4 regions of the Streptomyces sp. NBC_00236 genome follow, and region 1 is predicted to be linked to each of the others. Evidence: riboswitches for the same ligand, from Rfam matches in the RefSeq annotation. Region 1 holds a riboswitch; each other region holds the start of a gene.
What was found. A riboswitch is a leader RNA that binds a small molecule or an ion and turns the genes downstream of it on or off. The one in region 1 is predicted to bind cobalamin.

Region 1 (5,022 bases):
CGCCAACCATCTCGGCCTGTACTCGGAGGAGATCGCCGTGACGGGCCGTCAACTGGGTAACTTCCCACAGGCGTTCACTCACCTGGCGCTGATCGACGCCGCCATCACGCTGGATGCCAGGATCAACGCGGCACGCGGGGGCACGGGCACGGCCTGAGGGCTCCCGCGCGGAGTGCATATCGGCCCGAGCTCCCGCGCGGAGTACACCGTCCGGCCCGTACGGTGGCCGCCGCACCCTCTCCGCCCCGTACGGTGACCGTCGCTCGCGGGACCGCGGTCACCGGACAGGCTCCTCCGCTACGAGCGGCCGACCACAGCGCAGGTTCCACCGCCCCGACCTGCCGCTGAGCTCCGTGACCGTGAGGGGTGCCACGTCCAGTCGCCAGAACGCCAGTGGAGGAAGGGCCAGCGCATGGACGACGGCGGCCCGGATCACGGCAGGCTCGACCACCCCCACGACCCGGCCCGGACCGTCCCCGTGCAGCGAGTCGAGCCACCGGCCCACCCTGGCGCAGAGCTCCAGCAGAGACTCGCCCCCGTGCGGAGCCGCCGCCGGATCCGCCAGCCAGGCCGCCACCCCGTCCGGCTCGTCCGCGCTCACCTCGGACAGCCGCGCACCGGACCAGCGGCCCATCTCCCAGTCCCGCAAGGCGTGTTCGGCGCCTGTCCGGAGCCCCAGCGCTTCCGCGGTGTCGCGGCAGCGGCGGGACGGCCCCCGCAGCCACTGGTCCGCGACCGGGACCGAACCGGAGGCAGCGGCTGCCCGGGCAGGCCGGAGCCCGGATTCGTCCAGCGGAGCGTCACCGGCGAACCGGGCCTCGCGCAGCGCGGAGTTCATTGCCGGTGAGATCAACATCACCCGTACCGTCATGCCCGCCCTCAACTCCCTGAACTGTGACCCCGTGGCCAAGCACACCATGGCATCCAGGGCGCGCCGGCCCGCCCACGGGCACCATGGCGGCCGTCACGCCCAAGCGGTATGGTCGCGACGACACGACGAGGGTGTGACGGAAGTCCGGTGAGAATCCGGCACGGTCGCGCCACTGTGAACCCGTACCCGTACGGGAAGTCAGACCCAGCACCTTCGTCTCAGGCACCACGATCGGGACGCGTGTTCCCTCAGGAGGTTCTGCCATGGCACAGACTGCTGCCCCCGCCACGGTCACACCCGCCATCACTCCCATCTCGCTGAAGGCCATTGCCCCTTGGGCGGTCTTCTTCGGCGTCGTCATGCTGATCCTGCTGTACTTCGTCGGTGCCGAGCAGGGCGCCACCGCGCTCATTTCGGGCGAAGGCGTGCACGAGTGGGTCCACGACGGCCGTCACCTCCTCGGATTCCCCTGCCACTGATCCATCCGGCTGATCCAGGGGAATCCCTCATGAACTCCATATCTGTCAGAGCCCTGCTCGTCCGCGGCATGCTGGCCGGCCTTGTCGCGGGTGCGCTCGCGCTTGCGGTGGCGTACTTTCTCGGCGAGTCACGCGTCGATGCGGCCATCGCCCTCGAAGAGGCGCACCGCCACAGTCACAGCCACGACCACGGCGGCGGCGAGGAACTCGTCAGCCGGGGCATGCAGGCCACCGGCGGACTCGCCACCGGTGTACTCGTCTTCGGCGTCGCCGTCGGCGGCATCGCCGCACTCGTCTTCTGTTACGCACTCGGCCGGTTGGGCCGGTTCGGCCCCAGGGCGACGGCCGCGCTGATCGCGGGAGCCGCCCTGCTGACCGTGTACATCGTCCCGTTCCTGAAGTACCCGGCGAATCCGCCGGCTGTCGGCAACCCCGACACCATCGGCAGACGCACCGCGCTGTTCTTCCTCATGGTCGCCCTCAGCGTGCTGCTGGCCGTCGCCGCCGTCATCCTCGGCAGGCGGCTGGCTCCGCGCCTGGGCAACTGGAACGCCACCATCGCCGCCGCTGCCGGCTACGTGCTGGTCATCGGCCTCGCCTATGCCTTCCTGCCCTCCTTCAACGAGGTCGGAAAGGACTTCCCGGCTTCTCTGCTCTGGGAGTTCAGGCTGGCCACGCTCGCGGTGCAGGTCACGCTCTGGACGGCCTTCGGGCTGGTCTTCGGCTATCTCACCGAACGGCTGCTGGAGCCGGGGCGGGACGCGGCCACTGCCACGGACGCCAGAACGAAACGGTCGGCCCCCGTGGCGGGCTGAGGTTCTGTCAGGGCCCGCCGGGGGAGACCAGGATCCGCGGCGGGCCCTGACGCGTACGGAAGCCGGCTCACGCCTGTCCGGCGGAACCGTCCCAGTCGATCCGGTAGTACCTCAGCAGCGCGTCCTCCTTCACGAGGCGCATGCCCGCCGCGGCCATGACGTGCTGGGAGGCGATGTTGTCGAGGTCGGCGTCCCCGTGCACGCAGACGATGCCCTGGTCACGGGTGAACCGAAGAAGCGCACGGAGCGCCTCGGAGGCGTAGCCCATGCCGCGCGCCGACGGCACGAGTCCGTAGCCGATCGTGACGTGCCCGTTCTCGTCGGGCGCGCCGTGGAACCCGGCTCCGCCGATCAGCAGCCCGTCCTCGCGGCGCCTTACGTGGTACGAACCGTAGGGAGTCGGGTCACGGGTCTCGGCACAGGTCTCCAGGAACCGCTGGGCCGCCCGCATCTCACCCGGGAGGGGAAAGCCGGGAGCCCAGCGAGCACCCTCGGCCGGCCTGCCCGCCGCCACCTGCTCGGCCTCGGCAAGGGTCATCGGGGACAGGATCAGCCGTGGTGTGTCGAGTGAGGTCATGCCCTGTGAGGTATCACGCGCCGAGGCCGGGCCGCACCCGGATATCCGGGTGCGGCCCGGTGTGCGCGGCGGTCAGGCATCACCGGCCGGGGTGAAGTCCCCGGACAGGGCGGCGGCCATCCGCAGCTGCGTGTCCGCCTCGGACTGCCGGCCCTGGCGCTCCAGCGTGCGGCCGAGCATGAGCCGTGCGTACTGCTCCACCGGGTCGAGTTCCAGCACCGTGCGCAGCTCCGTCTCGGCCCGGACGAGCCGTGCCGAGTGGTAGTAGGCCCGCGCCAGCAGCAGCCGGGGCGCGACCTGGTCCGGCACCTCCTCGACGAGTCCGCCCAGGATCCTGGCCGCCGTCGTGTACTCCTTCGACCCGAAGAACAGCTGTGCGCGGTCCCAGCGCTCGGCGGCGGTTCCGAACTCGTAGTAGGTGTCGCTCATGTGACCTCCTCGGTCGAAGGCGCCGCCGGGCCGCTCCCGTACGTGTCCACCCGCCACAACACCGGCAGATGGTTTAACATTCCACTAAAAATTCGGCGTGGGCGCCACCCGCCCGGAGCCGCACGGGAATAGGTTGACCGCCATGAGCAATCTCGATCGCCAGGCCGCACTCTCCGTCTGTGGAGGGCGGGGTTTCGTCGTCGCCGAACCCGTACGTGAACTCCTCACTCCGCGCCACGTCCGGCTCGGCGAGTCCACCGAGGTCCGCAGACTGCTGCCCAACCTGGGCCGCCGCATGGTCGGGGCCTGGGCCTTCGTCGACCACTACGGCCCCGATGACATCGCGGACGAACCCGGGATGCAGGTTCCGCCGCACCCCCACATGGGCCTGCAGACGGTCAGCTGGCTGCACGAGGGCGAGGTCCTGCACCGCGACAGCCTGGGCAGTCTGGAGACGATCCGCCCGCGCGAGCTCGGCCTGATGACGTCGGGCCGCGCGATCAGCCACTCCGAGGAGAGCCCCAGGCCGCACGCCGCGCTGCTGCACGGCGCCCAGCTCTGGGTCGCCCTGCCCGATGCCCACCGCACCGTCGAACCGCACTTCCAGCACCACAAGGACCTGCCGACCGTCACCGCCCCCGGCCTCACGGCCACGGTGATCCTCGGCACCCTCGACGGCGCCACCTCGCCCGGCACCGCGTACACCCCGATCGTCGGCGCCGACCTCGCCCTGAGCGGCGGAGCCGAGGCCCGCCTCCCGCTGGACCCCGACTTCGAGTACGCCGTGCTGTCGATGTCCGGCGAGGCGGAGGTCGACGGCGTGCCCGTCCTGCCCGGGTCGATGCTCTACCTCGGCTGCGGCCGTTCCGAGCTTCCCCTGCGTGCGGAGTCGGACGCGGGGCTGATGCTCCTGGGCGGCGAGCCCTTCGAGGAGGAGATCGTCATGTGGTGGAACTTCATCGGGCGTTCCCACGAGGAAATCGAGGAGGCCCGCCAGGCGTGGGCGGAGGGCTCCCGCTTCGGTGAGGTGCACGGCTACGACGGCGACCGGCTGCCTGCTCCCGCACTGCCGCCGGTGGCGCTGAAACCGCGGGGACGGGTGCGCTGAACTGGAGTGATGTGTTCTCCGGTGCGCCCTGTCGTGTGCGCTCGCTGCGTCCCCCCGCCAGCACGGCGGAGGGGTGCAGCTGTGTCTCCGGAGGTCGATTCCTGGGGCGGTCGGCACTCGCACGTGTTGGCACCCGTGACCAGGTCTGATCAAACACCGGCTGACCCGTTGTTGACCTTACTGATGCGTCATCAGATTGCCGGGGTTGGGGGACTGCCGATGCTGCCCTGCCCGACCAGCGCTCTCCTGGGGTCTCGGGTACGCGTCCGGCGCTGAGGACGAAGGAGTGCTGGCCGTCGGGCAGTGGGTGGACCTCGGAGGTGATCTTGAACTCGGCGAGGCGTCGGCCGAGCGCGGTGCCGTCGTCGGCGAGGGTCTCGTACTCGCCGAAGTGGACAGTGGGGGGCGGCAGGCCGGTCAGGTCGGCGTTCACGAGACTGATCTGCGGGTCGGCGAAGTCCACGGCGGGGTCCTGGATCCAGGCTGACCGGAAGAGTTCGAGCGTGGCCCTGCTGAGCATTCGGTCGCTGCTCTGTTCGCGTCCACCGCCGGGAGCCGCATCGTGAGGTCGGTCCACGGTGAGAGGCTGACGATCGCGCCCGGGGCCGCCGCACCCTTTGCGAGCAGGCGCAGCGGCAGCATCACCGCGAGGGTGCCCGGATCGGGTGGGGGCCGGCTGATCGGCCGGCCCCCCGGAGTCAGAGGTTGATCATGTGGCCGGTGAGGCCGTGGAACGCTTCCTG
Region 2 (5,022 bases), 7.6 Mb from region 1:
CTGGTGCTGGATGTCCAGGTGGTTGGTCGGTTCGTCCAGGAGCAGTTCGCGCGGCCGCTGGGCGAGCGCCCGGGCGATCTGGACGCGCTGGCGTTCACCGCCGGAGAGTGTGTGCCAGGACTGGTCGCGGCGTTCCGCGAGACCGGTCCGCTCCAGGGCCTCCCGCACCGCCCTCTCGTCGGCCTCCGACGGCGCCGACCAGGCGCGGCGGTGCGGGATGCGGCCCAGGCGTACGACGTCCACGACGCTGAGCTCGACCTGGGTCACGGCGTGCTGGTCGACCACTGCGACGCGCCGGGCCACGGTGCGGCGGCCGACCTCGTTCAGCGGGTCGTCGTCGAGAGTGACCAGTCCCGCGTCCGGAGCGAGGACTCCGGCCAGGATCCGCAGCAGGGTGGACTTCCCGGAGCCGTTCGGGCCGATCAGCCCGATGGTGGCGCCGGGCGGCGGAGCGAGCGAGACGCCGTCCAGGATGAGGCGGCCGCCCGCCTCCCGGCTGACCCGGTCGGCCCGCAGGCCGCCGAGGGCCCGGGTCACGGGGTCCGCCGGGTGCGGTGGAGGACCAGCACGAAGGCGGGGACCCCGATGAGTGCGGTGACGACTCCCACCGGTACCTCCTGCGGATCGAGGACGGTCCGGGCGAGGGTGTCGACCCAGACCAGGAACACGGCCCCGGCGAGTGCGGTGACAGGCAGCAGTCTGCGGTGCCCGGAGCCGGTGAGCGCCCGGGCCGCGTGCGGCAGCACCAGCCCGACGAACCCGATAGCACCGGCCGAGCTCACCAGAGCGGCGGTCAGCAGTGCGGTGGTGCACAGCAGGACGATCCGGGTACGGCCGACGTGGACGCCGAGCGTGGCCGCCGCGTCCTGGCCGAAGGCGAAGGCGTCGAGCGTACGGGCGTGGCCGAGGCAGATCAGCAGCGTCACGCCGAGCACGGCGGAGCAGATCCACACATCGCTCCAGCCGACGCCCCCGAGCGAGCCCAGCAGCCAAAACAGGACGCCGCGGGTCTGCTCGGCGTCGGCGGCGGTCATCACGACGAAGGAGGTGAGCGCGGAGAAGAGCTGCATGGCCGCGACCCCGGACAGGACGACCCGGTCGGTGCTGCCGCCGAGGGTATGGCTGAGCAGCATGACCAGGGCGAAGGAGCACAGCGCCCCGATGAACGCGCCGGCCGACAGGGAGACCGCTCCCCCGCCGACCCCGAGGACGACCACGACGACGGCGCCGGTCGAGGCTCCGGAGGAGACCCCGAGGACGAACGGGTCGGCAAGCGGGTTGCGCAGCAGCGACTGCATGACGGTGCCGCAGACCGCGAGCCCCGCGCCGCAGACGGCGGCGAGCAGGGTGCGCGGCATGCGCAGGTTCCAGATGATGCCGTCGCGGATCGGGCTGAGCCGCGACTCGCCCGCGCCGAGGTGGGAGGCGACCGCGGACCAGACGTCGGCGACGGAGATCCGGGCCGGGCCGATGGTGACGGCGACGGCCACCGACAGGGCGAGCAGCAGGAGCCCGCCGGTCCACAGGAGCCCTTCGCGGATACCGCTGATGCGCCGGAGGCCGGGCCCGGTGCGCACGGCCGCGGCCTCGCGCGGCGCCGCGGCCCGTTCGGTGTCCGTCACCCCGCGAGCCCGAAGGTGCGCAGGCCGGCGGCCACGCGCTCCACGCCCTCGACGGTCCGGATGGTCGGGTTCATCGCCTGGCCGCTGAGCAGCACATAGCGCTTGTGCCGGACGGCGTCCATGTTCTTCGTGACGGGGTCGGACTCCAGGAAGGCGATCTTCTTCGCGGCGCTCTCTGCGGTCTGCGACTTGCGGGTCAGATCGCCGATGACCAGCACGTCGGGGTCGCGGTCGGCGACCGTCTCCCAGTTGATCTGCGGCCATTCCTCGTGGGTGTCGTCGAAGGCGTTCTCCGCGCCGAGTTCCCGGGTGATGATGCCGGGCGCACCACAGCAGCCGGCCAGGTACGGGGCCTCGGAGTTGGCGAACCAGTACAGCAGCGAGGCGCCGGAGGCGTCGATGCCGCTCGTCGCCTTCCGTACCCGCGCGCGCAGCCCGGCGACGAGCTTCTCGCCGCGCTCGGGAACGCCGAACACCTCGGCCAGGTCGCGCACTTCGGCGTAGACGCTGTCCATGGTCAGGGCGCCGGTGCGGACGCCGTCGCCGTCCTTGCTGTTGTCCTTGGCGGTGCAGTCGGCGGGCGAGACGTAGGTGGGGACGCCGAGCTTCTCGAACTGCTCGCGGGGGGCGACACCGCCCTTGGCGAGCGTCGACTCGAAGGAGGCGCTGACGAAGTCGGGCTCCTGGTCCAGGACCTTCTCCGACGAGGGGCGGTTGTCGGAGATCCTCGGGACGCCCGCGTTGGCCTTCTCCAGGCCCTTGAGCACCGGATCGGTCCAGGTGGCCGTGGCGGCCAGCCGGTCGGCGAGACCGAGCGAGAGCAGGATCTCGGTCGATCCCTGGTCGACCGGTACGGCGCGCTCCGGCGCCGCGTCCACGGTGACGGTCCGTCCGCAGTTCTTCAGCGTGACCGGATAGCCCTCGGCGTGGCCGGACTTGGCGGTTGTGCTGTCCAGGCCGCCGCCGCAGGCCGTCAGCAGGATCAGGGCGGCGGTGAGCAGGGCGGCGGAGCGGGCGGGGCCGGCTGTGCGCGGCACGGAGTACCTCGGCGTCTCTGGGCCCATGCGCGGGGCCCGTGCGGAGTTCCGCGGCCCGGTACCGGACCGCGGGTGCCAGCAGGTCTTCGGACTCGGGTTCATGCGGACGGGACGCCTTCCCGGGAAACCGTGGGTCTCCCAGTGGCCGTGGCCCCGCCCGTCCCCCTCACCGCTGCGCGTCAGTTCCGGATTCGCACCGGATTCCCTGACCCCTACGTGGAGTTCGACTGGCTCCGGGCACGCTACCACGAGCCTCTGCGCAGCTCAGCGGCGGTGCGGGGCCGGGGCGGTGTGCCGCGCACCGCCCCGGACACGGGCCGTCCGGGGCGGCCCGGCTCCGGTCACACGTTGGGGTGAACCGATTCGCCACCAGGGGTGCGCGGGCCGGGCGCTTCCGGGGCCGCGGCGGTGTGCCAGGAGGCGCCCGGATCGTCGTACGCGTCGGTGTAGCGGGCTCCGGTGATGGGCCAGTCGGCGAGCAGTTCACCGGGCAGCGCGAAGGATGCGGCCAGTTCCGGCAGATGTCCGCCGACCGCGGTGACGAGCTGTTCGGTGGCATCGCTCAGTCCGTCGACCTGACCGGCGGTCAGGTGGCCTGCCGCGAGCAGGTCCCCGCTGTTGCGTGCGACCCAGCGCAGCGCGAACAGCCGGGCCAGTTCGTCCAGGCGCTCGCGGGCCTCGCCGCCGGGCAGCGCCGCGAGCGCGTTCTCGTACGCCTGGGCCGCCTGCCGGTACGCATGGGCCTCGACCCCCCGCAGCGCGGGCCCGGATGCCGCGTTCCAGCGCGCCAGCGGGTCGCCCTCCGCCGCCTCCGCCATCCGTGCGGCGGCCCGGGCGAACCAGATGCGCTCCACCTCGTCCAGGAGACGGCCGAGGAACCGGAGGTCGGCGAGGTTGCCGCCCGCGGGGCGGGCAGCCGTCTCCTCCCTCGGGGCCCGTGCCGCGTCGAGGAGCAGTCCGGCGGCCGCCCGGGAGTGAATGGCCAGGTTGTCGCCCTCGGCGGTGATGGCGCCCTCGATCCCGGTGACGAGTTCGGTCATTCCGTTGTTCTCCAGCAGCCCCTGGGCTCCGCACCGCTCCCGGCATTCGACGATCACGGACCTGGCCTGCCAGGTGATCCATCCCTTGGCGATGTCGACCAGCCGCTCGTCCGTCTCCCGCTCCGCGGGCGGCCGGGCCGCCGCCTTCTCCCACCGGTCGAGCACCCGCCGGTGCAGCAGGCTCATCGCGAAGACGGTGGCCATGGCCTCGGCGAGCGGGCCGTGGTGGCTGCGGTGGGCCATCACCGGCACGGGAGACGCCGAGCGGCCGCCCGAGACGAAGCGGTGGCCGCCGTAGCGGACGGCGACGGCCAGCGTGGTGCGGGCGGAGCCCACCGCGCTGGCGCTCATGCAGACCCGGCCGGTGGTGACCCGTCCGATCGAGGCGAGGAAGCGGCGCCTGCGTCCGTCGGTGCCGCCGCGGAACACCCCGTCGTCGCCGACCCGCCCCTGCGCGCCGCCGAGCAGCGCCCCGCGGTCCACGAAGACCCGGTCGAAGGAGGTCAGGCAGTGGTCGACCGGACTGCCCATCCGTGCGGGAAGCCGGCGCACCCGGATCCCGGGCAGGGCCCGGGACGCGTCCGTGAGCGGCACCAGCAGCAGGAAGACCCCCTGGTCATGGCCGTCGACGATCAGCCGGGCGGCGACGAGACCCGACTTGGGGCCGCCGGCCGGGCTGGTGTTGGGCATGAACTTCTGTGCGCCGGCGTGCGGGGTGTGCAGCACGAACCCGTCCCGTTCGGGGTCGTAGGTGGCGGTCGTCTCGATGGCCGCGGCGTCGTTGCCGTGCGCCACCTCCGTACAGAGGAAGGTGCCGATCCGCCGCAGCCCGAGGAAGTCCGACAGATCGCGGGGGCTGTCGGCGTCGTGGTCCAGAAGGCTGCCGAGGAAGAGGTTGTAGTGGATGCCCGCGACCGTGGCGAACGCCGGGTCCACGGGGGCGAGCCACTCGTGCAGTGCGGCCAGGGCGCGGGGGTCCGCGGCGGGCCGGGCGGCGCTGTCCAGTGCGTTGTTGAGCGCGCGCAGCCGTGCGTGCGCCAGGGCGAGGCGCTCGTCCGGCGTGGGGCCGGGAGGCGGCCAGAGCGGCCGGCGGAACGGCTCGGTGGCGACGAGGCGGCGCCAGAATCCGTGCTCGCGGCGGGCGTCCGCGCCGAGGAGGACGGTGCTGAGCGGGCCGGCGACCGGACCGGTTCCGGCTTCCGGAGTGTGGGCGCTGTCGAAAATGGTGTTCATAAAACCGGGAACGATCAGCAAACGTCCAGGACACTCCACAAGTCGCTGTCCGGGCCGATGCGCGGCAGCGGCCCGTCGGCCGTCCGTCAC
Region 3 (5,022 bases), 2.2 Mb from region 1:
CGACCCGGCCCGGCTCGGCGGTCTGGTTCGCGGTCCGGTTGGAGGCGTCCTTGAACGTCATCCAGCCCTGGCCGGTCTGCGCGAGGGTCCGCATCATCCGGCCGTAGAGCTCACGGGCCGGCATGGTCTTGCGGGCCAGCCCCTTGGCCTCCGCGGCCCGGTACGCGGCGTCGAACTCATCGCCCCACAGGTCGACCAGCTCGGGCACGTCGGCCGGGGAGAACAGCGACCAGGTCCCGTCCGCGTCGACCCGGCGCATGAACTCGTCGGGGATCCAGTGCGCCAGGTTGAGGTTGTGCGTACGCCGCTGGTCCTCGCCCGTGTTGTCGCGCAGCTCCAGGAACTCCTCGATGTCCGCGTGCCACGTCTCCAGGTAGACGGCGGCGGCACCCTTGCGCCGGCCGCCCTGGTTGACGGCGGCGACGGAGGCGTCGAGCGTCTTCAGGAACGGCACGATGCCGTTGGAGTGCCCGTTGGTGCCGCGGATCAGCGAACCGCGTGCACGGATACGGGAGTACGAGAGGCCGATGCCGCCCGCGTGCTTGGACAGGCGCGCCACCTGGTGGTAGCGGTCGTAGATCGAGTCCAGCTCGTCCAGCGGCGAGTCCAGCAGGTAGCAGGAGGACATCTGCGGGTGGCGGGTGCCGGAGTTGAAGAGCGTGGGGGAGGAGGGCAGGTAGTCCAGCCGGCTCATCAGCCCGTACAGCGCGGCGACCTCGTCCATGGCGCGCTCCGAGGTGTCCTCGGCGAGCCCGGCGGCGACGCGCAGCATGAAGTGCTGCGGGGTCTCGATGACCTGGCGGGTGGTCGGGTGACGCAGCAGGTAGCGGCTGTGCAGGGTGCGCAGGCCGAAGTAGCCGAAGCGGTCGTCGGCGCCGTCGGCGAGGGACTGCCCGACCAGTGCGTCCAGGGCGGCCGCGTGGAGCGTCACGAACTCGGCGGTGCGGTCCGCGATCAGGCCCTCGCGGTGCCCGACGGCGACCGATGCGGAGAACGACGTCGCGCCCTGCCCTGCCGCCTCGTCCGCGATGGTGCGGGTGAGGAGGCGGGCGGCGAGCCGGGAGTAGGCGGGGTCCTCGGAGATCAGGCCCGCGGCGGCCTCGGTGGCCAGCGAGCGCAGCTCGGCCTCGTCCGACCGGGCGTTGCGGCCGCGCAGCGCCGCTGCGGCGACGCGTCCGGGGTCGGTGTCGGGCAGATCGGCGGTGAGGTCGGTCAGGGTCCGCAGCAGTGCGGTTCCCGGTCCGTCGCTCGTGGATCCCGTTGATTCGGCCGCTGAAACCGGATCGGCTGGCGCGATGGTCACGTGGTGCTCTCCCTCGCTCGGCTCGGGGCCTTCGGGGAGCGGGGGCAGCCGGACGGGGCGGGACCCGGCAGGGCAGCGCTCCGTACGGCGTCCACCGGCCCATCCACGAGGCCCGGACGTCTGGGCATCCGGATCGGTCGAGCCGGATGCGCTGTCGGCAGGACCTCGGACTAGGGGGTGCGCAAAAGCACACCGAACACACCGTTGCGGGACAGTTCCGGATTCGCACCGGATTTCCCTGCGGCGACAGCAGGCATGAGCATACATGTGGGGGCTGCAGGATGCGGCAGCCCCCACATGTTGTGTCGTGCTCGCTCTCACGCCGGAGGGCGCAGCTCTAGACGGAACGTCAGCAGTGTCAGATCGGCGACGGGGCTCCAGTCCCTCTCGGGGGTGCGGACGAAGCCGAGCCGCCGGTAGATCCGGTGGGCCCCGTGCATTGCCGGCTGCGTCGACAGGACGATCCCCGTGACCCCCGCGGTACCCCGTGCGCGGTCGATACAGGCCCGTACGAGCGCCTCCCCGGCTCCTGCGCCCCGGGCCTCGCGGGAGACCGCCAGCGTCCGGAATTCCGCCTCGTCCGCCGTCGCGATATCGGCCCACGGATTCCCCGGGGGCGCGTAGGTGACCCCGCCCAGGACGCGGCCCGTCGCGTCGGCGGCCACCAGCACCTCGGCCTCGGCCGCCCGGCGGGGGACGTCGCGCAGCTGCGCCAGGTACGGATCGCCGTCGCCGAACTCCAGGAGGCCGTCGCCGAGGTAGGCCTCGGCGGTGATCTCGCCGAGAAGTGCGTGCTCGGCGGGCTCGATCGGCCGGATCGTTATGTCCATGGGGGAAGTCTGCCGCACGGGCGGCCCGTGGCCGCAAGCGATTTGTGCGGGAGGTGCGAACGGGCCGCCGCATCTCTCCGGGGAGGGATGCGGCGGCCCGTGCAGGCAGCAGGTGGTCAGTGACCGCCCGGAGCACCGGCGGTGGCCGGCGGGAGTTCCGTCTTCACACCCGGGTCGCCCGCGTCCGCGGTGTAGTCGCCCGGGGAGGTCTCGTCGACCCCGGCGGGCGCCTTCACGGCGTTCAGGACGAAGGTGAGGACGACGACGACCACGACGTTCAGTATGAAGGCCGTCAGGCCGATGTAGCCGATCTCGCCGATACCGGGGATCTCCTTGGAGGACCCGCCGAAGTGCTTCTGGGTCGGGCTGGCGACCCCGTACGCGGCAATCGTGCCGTACAGCATGCCGACCGCCCAGCCCGCGAGCAGCGCCCAGCGGTGGAACCACCGGGTGAACAGCCCGCCGACCAGGGCCGGCATCGTCTGGAGGATCCAGATCCCGCCGAGCAGCTGGAAGTTGATCGCGACCGTCTTGTCCATGGTGAGGACGAAGGCGAGCGCGCCGACCTTCACCAGCAGCGACACCAGCTTGGAGACCTTGGTCTCCTGCGCGGGTGTGGCGTCGGGTTTCAGGAAGTCCTTGTAGATGTTGCGGGTGAACAGGTTCGCCGCGGCGATCGACATGATCGCGGCGGGCACCAGGGCGCCGATACCGATGGCGGCGAAGGCCACGCCCGCGAACCAGTCGGGGAACATGTTCTCGAACAGCTGCGGGATCGCCAGCTGGCCGTTGTCCACCTTGACGCCGGCGGCGATCGCCATGAAGCCGAGCAGCGCGAGCAGACCCAGCATCAGCGAGTACAGCGGCAGGATCGTCGTGTTGCGGCGGATCACGTCACGGCTGCGGCTGGAGAGCGTCGCCGTGATCGAGTGCGGATACATGAAGAGCGCCAGCGCCGAGCCGAGGGCCAGGGTGGCGTAACCCCACTGGCCCGCCTCACCGGGAGCGAGTCCGGCCACGGGTTTTCCGGCCGCCTCGTTCTTCGCGGAGAAGGCCTCGCCCGCCTTGGCGAAGATGTCGTCGAAGCCGCCGAGCTTGATCGGGATGTAGATGATCGCCACCGCGATGACGAGGTAGATCAGCCCGTCCTTGACGAACGCGATCAGTGCGGGGGCGCGCAGCCCGGAGGAGTACGTGTACGCGGCGAGCACCGCGAACGCGATCAGCAGCGGCAGGTCCTTGATGAACCAGTGCGTGTTCTCGCCGCCGCCGACGCCCATCACGTCCAGCACCGCCTGGATGCCGACGAGTTGGAGGGCGATGTACGGCATCGTGGCGAGGATGCCGGTGACGGCGACCGCCAGCGACAGCCCCTTCGAGCCGAAGCGGCCGCGGACGAAGTCCGAGGTGGTGACGTAGCCGTGCTTGTGCGACACCGACCACAGGCGCGGCAGGAACGTGAAGATCAGCGGGTACACCAGGATGGTGTAGGGCACCGCGAAGAAGCCGGCCGCGCCCGCCGCGTAGATCGCCGCGGGAACGGCGACGAAGGTGTACGCGGTGTAGAGGTCGCCGCCGAGCAGGAACCAGGTGACCCAGGTGCCGAACGACCTGCCGCCCAGCCCCCATTCGTCGAGACTGGCCTCGTTCTCGGCCTTGCGCCAACGGGCGGCCATGAAGCCGACGACCGTGACGGCCAGGAAGAAGAAGATGAAGACGCCGAGCGCGACGCCGTTCACGCCGTCCTTCATGCTGACGCACCCCCCTTGCGGGCGCGCTGGTCACGCTGCCACAGCTTGTACGCGACCATCGTGAGCGCCGTCGAGACCAGCACCCAGAGCATCTGGTACCAGTAGAAGAAGGGGATCCCGATGAAGGTCGGGTCGACCTTGGCGTACGAACTCACCCAGAGCATCGCCACGAACGGCGCGATGAGACACAGGGCGATGACCACCCGCACGGGTGTGACGGTGGGTGGTTTTCCTTCTGGTTCTTCCGCCATGGCGGCGACTCCGTCCCCTCGCTGATCACCAGTTGTAATGGGCAGGAAATCTAGGCGAGGGTTCCGGCCAGCGTCACCCCCTGTCCGCATTGCGGTCCGGCAACGGTCGTCCGGCCTCGGACGTCTGGCCGAAATGCCACCAAACGTCGGGGTGTTGGTCCAGGCCAATCAGGGGTGGGGGCTCGCGAGACGGCGAACAGCCCCCGTGGGAACGCTTCCACGGGGGCTGTTCGGGGTGAGGGCGGTGTCAGTCCAGCGGACGCTTCAGGCGGGCCACGAACTTGTAGCGGTCGCCGCGGTAGACCGAGCGGACCCATTCGACCGGCTCGCCCTGTCCGTCCAGTGAGTGCCGGGACAGCATGAGCATCGGCAGGCCCACGTCCGTACCGAGCAGGCCGGCCTCGCGCGGGGTGGCGAGGGAGGTCTCGATGGTCTCCTCGGCCTCGGCCAGCCGCACGTCGTACACCTCGGCCAGGGCCGTGTACAGGGACGTGTACTTGACCAGTGAACGCCGCAGCGCGGGAAAGCGTTTGGCCGAGAGGTGCGTGGTCTCGATGGCCATCGGCTCACCGCTCGCCAGGCGCAGCCGTTCGATCCGCAGCACACGGCCGCCCGCGGTGATGTCGAGCAGCCCGGCGAGCGTGTCATCGGCCGTCACATAGCCGATGTCCAGTAGCTGGGACGTCGGTTCCAGCCCCTGGGCGCGCATGTCCTCGGTGTACGAGGTGAGCTGCAGGGCCTGCGAGACCTTCGGCTTGGCGACGAAGGTGCCCTTGCCCTGGATGCGCTCAAGTCGCCCCTCGACGACCAGTTCCTGGAGTGCCTGGCGCACGGTGGTGCGCGAGGTGTCGAACTCGGCGGCCAGGGTCCGCTCGGGGGGCACGGGG
Region 4 (5,022 bases), 6.2 Mb from region 1:
TCGGGGTGACCAGTACGGTTTCGCCGACCCGTGCCGACACGTTGCCCGAGGTGCCCACGACCAGTCCCTCGGAGGCCGTCCGGCGGGCGGTGGCGACGACCGCGTCCCAGGCCCGTTCGATCGAATCCCGCCACTCACCGCTCATACGAAGATCCTTTCAACGGATGAGCGGCCCTCTGCCACCCCTCCCGCGACAGCCTCCCCGGGCGCCGGATTCCGGGCCCACACCGGCCCGTACCGGAATCCCGCCGTCTTCCGGCGGACGAAAAGAGCGACGGCACTCCGGTTGGGGTCACCGCAACGCCCTGCCCAGTTCATCTTCCGTTCACTCAGATTGCCTACGGTCCACGTGCCACTGACGTCGAACGATTGCCTGGGTAAATGGAACACATCACGCTGCTGCTCGCGATTGTGATCGTGACAGCTCTAGTGTTCGATTTCACGAACGGTTTCCACGACACCGCCAACGCGATGGCCACCACCATCTCGACCGGCGCACTCAAACCCAAGACAGCGGTGGCCATGTCCGCCGTTCTCAACCTCGTAGGCGCGTTCCTGTCGGTGGAGGTCGCCAAGACGATCTCCGGCGGGATCATCAACGAAGACGGGCTCAGAACCGAGGTCATCTTCGCGGCGCTCGTCGGCGCCATCCTGTGGAATCTCCTGACCTGGCTGGTCGGCCTGCCCTCCAGCTCCTCCCATGCGCTGTTCGGCGGCCTGATCGGCGCCGCGGTGATGTCCGCGGGCTGGTCGTCGGTCGACGGCGGCACCGTCGTCACCAAGGTGCTGCTCCCCGCGGTCGCCGCACCGGTCGTCGCCGGTCTGGCCGCGCTGCTGGCCACCAAGCTGACGTACCGCATCGGCGGGAAGGTCACGGGCGGCGCCCAGGAGAAGGCCACCGCGAAGGGGTACCGCGCCGGCCAGATCGCCTCGGCCGGGCTCGTGTCGCTCGCGCACGGCACCAACGACGCGCAGAAGACCATGGGCATCATCACGCTCGCCCTGGTCACCGGCGGCGTCCTCTCCCCCGGCTCCAACCCGCCGGTCTGGGTCATCGTCTCCGCGGGCCTCGCCATCGCGCTCGGCACCTATCTGGGCGGCTGGCGCATCATCCGCACCATGGGCAGCGGCCTGACCGAACTGAAGCCGCCGCAGGGCTTCGCCGCCCAGACCAGCGCGGCCACCGTCATCCTGGCCTCCTCCCACCTCGGTTTCTCCCTGTCCACGACCCAGTCGTGCTCCGGCGCCGTCATGGGCGCGGGCCTCGGCCGCAAGGGCGGCGTGGTCCGCTGGTCCACCGCCACCCGGATGTTCGTCGCCTGGGGCCTGACCCTGCCGGCCGCCGGTCTGGTCGGCGCGGGCGCGGAGCTGCTCACCAAGCAGGGGACCTGGGGTGTCGTGGTCGTCGCGGCACTGCTGATCGCCGGTTCCGGTGCGATCTGGATGCTGTCGCGGCGCAAGCCCGTCGGCCACGACGACGTCGCCCCGGCCGGTGAGGACGCCGAGCCCGCGGGCGTCGTCACCACGGCCATCGCGGCCGTCAGCCCGCCGCCCACCGCGGCCGCTCAGCCCCACGACCTCACGGCCACCATCCCGGCCCCCGCCGGGCCGGTCGCCGACCCGGCCCGACCCGCCACGGTCTAAGAGCCCCGGTAAGGACAGATCCCCATGAACATCGACTGGGCAGCCCTCGGCACCGTCTTCGGCGTCTCCCTCGTCGCCACCGTCGCGCTGGTGGGCCTCTTCACCCTCGGCATCGTCGGCCTCTCCAAGCAGCCCGAACCGGCCGCACAGGGCGGCTCGACGGGCGGCCCTGCGGGCGGTTCGCTCATGCTGGTCCGCGCCGGCGCGTACGTCTGCTTCGGCCTGTGCGCCGCGGCCGTGGCCTACGGCATCTACCTGATCGTCGCCTGACCACTGCCTGAGCCCCACCGGTCCCACCCTCATCGGGCCGGACGCACCTGAGGTGCGTCCGGCCCGATGTGCGTCTCAGCACACTGCACCGTCGCAGGTCAACGGCAAGTTGACGGGCGTTCGCAGAGCGTGGTGGACTGCCGGAGCCATTACGGCGACAGCAGAGGAAGCCGGTGCGAATCCGGCGCGGTCCCGCCACTGTCACCGGGGAGCAGTCCCCCACCACTGGAAGTCACGGTCCACGCAAGCGGACTGGAAGGCCGGGGGAACTGCGGATCCGGAAGCCAGGAGACTCTCGTCGCCGTCACGTCGAACCAGGGCGCGGACCCTGAGTGAGGACATATCGCCATGCCCGGCTGCCGTGCGTCCATTCCTGTGCAACGCAGAACAGGTCCTGAGGTCCTTCGAGGCGCAACGGCCGGCTGAACCGTGCGTGCCGATCGCATCTTCGCGTACGGCGCCACGGCCGGTCTGATCGGCGATCTGCTGCTCGGTGATCCCCGCAGGGGACACCCGGTCGCCGCCTTCGGGCGGGCCGCGGCAGGCGTCGAACGCCGTCTGTGGCGCGACCACCGCGGGTGGGGCGCCCTGCACACCCTGGTCTGCGCCGGAGGCGCCGCCGGGGGCGCCGCGCTGGCCTCCCGTGCCCTGCGCCGCCACCCCGCCGCGTCCGTCGCCCTGACCGCCGCCGCCACCTGGTCCGTCATCGGTGGTACGTCGCTGGGGCGCGAGGCCCGGGCCATCGGTGGCGCGCTCGCCGCCGGGGACATCGAACTGGCCCGGGAGCGGCTGCCGCATCTGTGCGGCCGCGACCCGCAGTCCCTGGACGGGCCGCAGATCGCCCGCGCCGTCGTGGAGTCCGTCGCCGAGAACACCTCGGACGCCGTGGTCGGCGCCCTGGTGTGGGGCGCGCTGGGCGGGGTGCCCGGACTCGTCGGGTTCCGGGCCGCCAACACGCTCGACGCGATGGTCGGTCACAAGTCGCCCCGCTACCGGCGTTACGGCTGGGCCTCGGCCCGCCTCGACGACCTCGCGGGCTGGCCCGGCGCCCGGCTGACGGCCCTGCTCGCCGTGACCGCCGGGGGGCGGCCACGGGGAGCGGTCCGCGCCTGGCGGGCCGACGCCGCCAAGCACCCGAGCCCGAACGCGGGCCCGGTGGAAGCCTCGTTCGCCGGTGCGCTCGGCGTACGGCTCGGCGGGACGCTCGCCTACGGCGGCCGGGTCGAGCACCGTCCCGTGCTCAACGGGGAGACGGGCCGCGCGGTGGAGCCCGCCGACATCGAACGGGCCGTACGGCTGTCGCGCCGGGTGAGCGCGCTGGCCCTCGGCGTGAGCGTGGCGGCCCGGCTGGGCGCGGGGTTCGCGGCACGAGGCATCGCGGGGGCCCGTACGGCCGGTTCCCGCAGCACGACACCTCGACTCTCAGGACGGAGACCGACATGAGCGGCGGACTGCTGGTCGCCGGGACCACATCGGACGCGGGCAAGAGCGTCGTCACGGCGGGCATCTGCCGCTGGCTGGTGCGCCGGGGCGTGAAGGTGGCGCCGTTCAAGGCGCAGAACATGTCACTCAACTCCTTCGTCACCCGCGAAGGCGCCGAGATCGGCCGCGCCCAGGCCATGCAGGCCCAGGCCGCCCGGGTGGAGCCGACCGCGCTGATGAACCCGGTGCTGCTCAAGCCCGGCAGCGACCGCTCCAGCCAGGTCGTCCTGATGGGCCGTCCGGTCGGCGAGATGAGCGCACGCGGCTACCACGGCGGCCGGCAGGAGTCGCTCCTGTCCACCGTCGTGGACTGCCTGGAGCAGCTTCGGGGCACGTATGACGCCGTGATCTGCGAAGGGGCGGGCAGTCCGGCCGAGATCAACCTGCGGCGCACGGACATCGTGAACATGGGCATCGCCCGGGCGGCACGCTTCCCGGTGGTGGTCGTCGGCGACATCGACCGCGGCGGGGTCTTCGCCTCGTTCTTCGGTACGACGGCGCTGCTCTCTGCCGAGGACCAGTCGCTGATCGCCGGCTACCTGGTCAACAAGTTCCGCGGCGACGTCTCGCTGCTGGAGCCCGGCCTGGACATGCTGCGCGAACTGACGGGACGGCCGACCTACGGGGTGCTGCCGTTCGCCCACGGCCTCGGCATCGACGAGGAGGACGGTCTGCGGGTCTCGCTGCGCGGCACCGTACGCGAGTCGGTCGTCGCCCCGCCGCACGGCGAGGACATCCTGCGCGTCGCCGTGTGCGCCGTGCCGCTGATGTCCAACTTCACCGACGTGGACGCGCTCGCCGCCGAACCGGGCGTCGTCGTGCGGTTCGTGGACCGTCCCGAGGAACTCCACGACGCCGACCTCGTCATCGTGCCCGGCACCCGGGGCACGGTGAAGGCACTCGCCTGGCTGCGCGAGCGCGGGCTCGCCGACGCACTGCTGCGGCGCGCCGCCGAAGGCCGTCCGGTCCTCGGCATCTGCGGCGGCTACCAGATCCTCGGCGAGCACATCGAGGACGACGTGGAGTCGCGCGCCGGGCAGGTCGACGGGCTCGGACTGCTGCCCGTACGCATCCGGTTCGACCGCGAGAAGACCCTCGCCCGCCCGGCCGGGGAAGCGCTCGGCGCCCCGGTCGAGGGGTACGAGATCCACCACGGCGTCGCGGACGTACGAGGCGGCGAACCCTTCCTCACCGACGGGCACGGACAGCGCCTCGACGGCTGCCGGTCCGGCGCCGTGTGGGGCACCCACTGGCACGGCTCGCTGGAGAGCGACACCTTCCGGCGCCGCTTCCTGACCGAGATCGCCAAGGCCGCCGGCCGCCGTTTCGTCCCCGCCCCCGGCACCTGCTTCGCCGGACTGCGCGAGGAACAGCTCGACCGCCTCGGCGACCTGATCGAGGAACACGCGGACACCGATGCGCTGTGGCGACTCATCGAGTCGGGCGCACCGGCAGGACTTCCCTTCATCGCCCCCGGAGCACCTGGAGCACGCGCATGAACGCGCCACTGACCGCCCCCATGAGCACCGTGCTGCTGTTGTCGACCGCCGACACCGACCTCCTCGCCGCGCGCGCCTCGGGCGCGCCGTACAGGATCGGCAACCCGACCCGTATCGACGTCCAGGG

Region 2: it holds a riboswitch for cobalamin, as region 1 does, so the genes downstream of both, OG446_RS01310 (ABC transporter substrate-binding protein) here and OG446_RS34990 (CbtB domain-containing protein) in region 1, are expected to answer to the same signal.
Region 3: it holds a riboswitch for cobalamin, as region 1 does, so the genes downstream of both, OG446_RS25770 (ribonucleoside-diphosphate reductase subunit alpha) here and OG446_RS34990 (CbtB domain-containing protein) in region 1, are expected to answer to the same signal.
Region 4: it holds a riboswitch for cobalamin, as region 1 does, so the genes downstream of both, OG446_RS07170 (cobalamin biosynthesis protein) here and OG446_RS34990 (CbtB domain-containing protein) in region 1, are expected to answer to the same signal.

What each region holds. Positions count from the first base shown of each region.
Region 1 covers NZ_CP108100.1:7,853,006-7,858,027, forward strand. The annotation lists gene OG446_RS34980 (glycoside hydrolase family 15 protein) at 1-157, shown strand, start outside; gene OG446_RS34985 (histidine phosphatase family protein) at 278-871, opposite strand; adenosylcobalamin (AdoCbl) riboswitch at 996-1,089, shown strand; gene OG446_RS34990 (CbtB domain-containing protein) at 1,135-1,350, shown strand; gene OG446_RS34995 (CbtA family protein) at 1,380-2,165, shown strand; gene OG446_RS35000 (GNAT family N-acetyltransferase) at 2,233-2,742, opposite strand; gene OG446_RS35005 (tetratricopeptide repeat protein) at 2,815-3,171, opposite strand; gene OG446_RS35010 (pirin family protein) at 3,314-4,279, shown strand; partial or broken gene OG446_RS35015 (alpha/beta hydrolase fold domain-containing protein) at 4,617-4,799, opposite strand; gene lpdA (dihydrolipoyl dehydrogenase) at 4,978-5,022, opposite strand, start outside.
Region 2 covers NZ_CP108100.1:277,284-282,305, forward strand. The annotation lists gene OG446_RS01300 (ABC transporter ATP-binding protein) at 1-537, opposite strand, end outside; gene OG446_RS01305 (FecCD family ABC transporter permease) at 534-1,577, opposite strand; gene OG446_RS01310 (ABC transporter substrate-binding protein) at 1,619-2,659, opposite strand; cobalamin riboswitch at 2,720-2,906, opposite strand; gene OG446_RS01315 (acyl-CoA dehydrogenase family protein) at 3,001-4,932, opposite strand.
Region 3 covers NZ_CP108100.1:5,681,693-5,686,714, forward strand. The annotation lists gene OG446_RS25770 (ribonucleoside-diphosphate reductase subunit alpha) at 1-1,303, opposite strand, end outside; adenosylcobalamin-variant (AdoCbl-variant) riboswitch at 1,455-1,553, opposite strand; gene OG446_RS25775 (GNAT family N-acetyltransferase) at 1,621-2,133, opposite strand; gene mctP (monocarboxylate uptake permease MctP) at 2,250-3,884, opposite strand; gene OG446_RS25785 (DUF3311 domain-containing protein) at 3,881-4,135, opposite strand; gene OG446_RS25790 (GntR family transcriptional regulator) at 4,383-5,022, opposite strand, start outside.
Region 4 covers NZ_CP108100.1:1,626,853-1,631,874, forward strand. The annotation lists gene OG446_RS07155 (class II aldolase/adducin family protein) at 1-145, opposite strand, end outside; gene OG446_RS07160 (inorganic phosphate transporter) at 382-1,644, shown strand; gene OG446_RS07165 (hypothetical protein) at 1,669-1,914, shown strand; cobalamin riboswitch at 2,078-2,209, shown strand; gene OG446_RS07170 (cobalamin biosynthesis protein) at 2,344-3,357, shown strand; gene OG446_RS07175 (cobyric acid synthase) at 3,354-4,895, shown strand; gene cobN (cobaltochelatase subunit CobN) at 4,916-5,022, shown strand, end outside.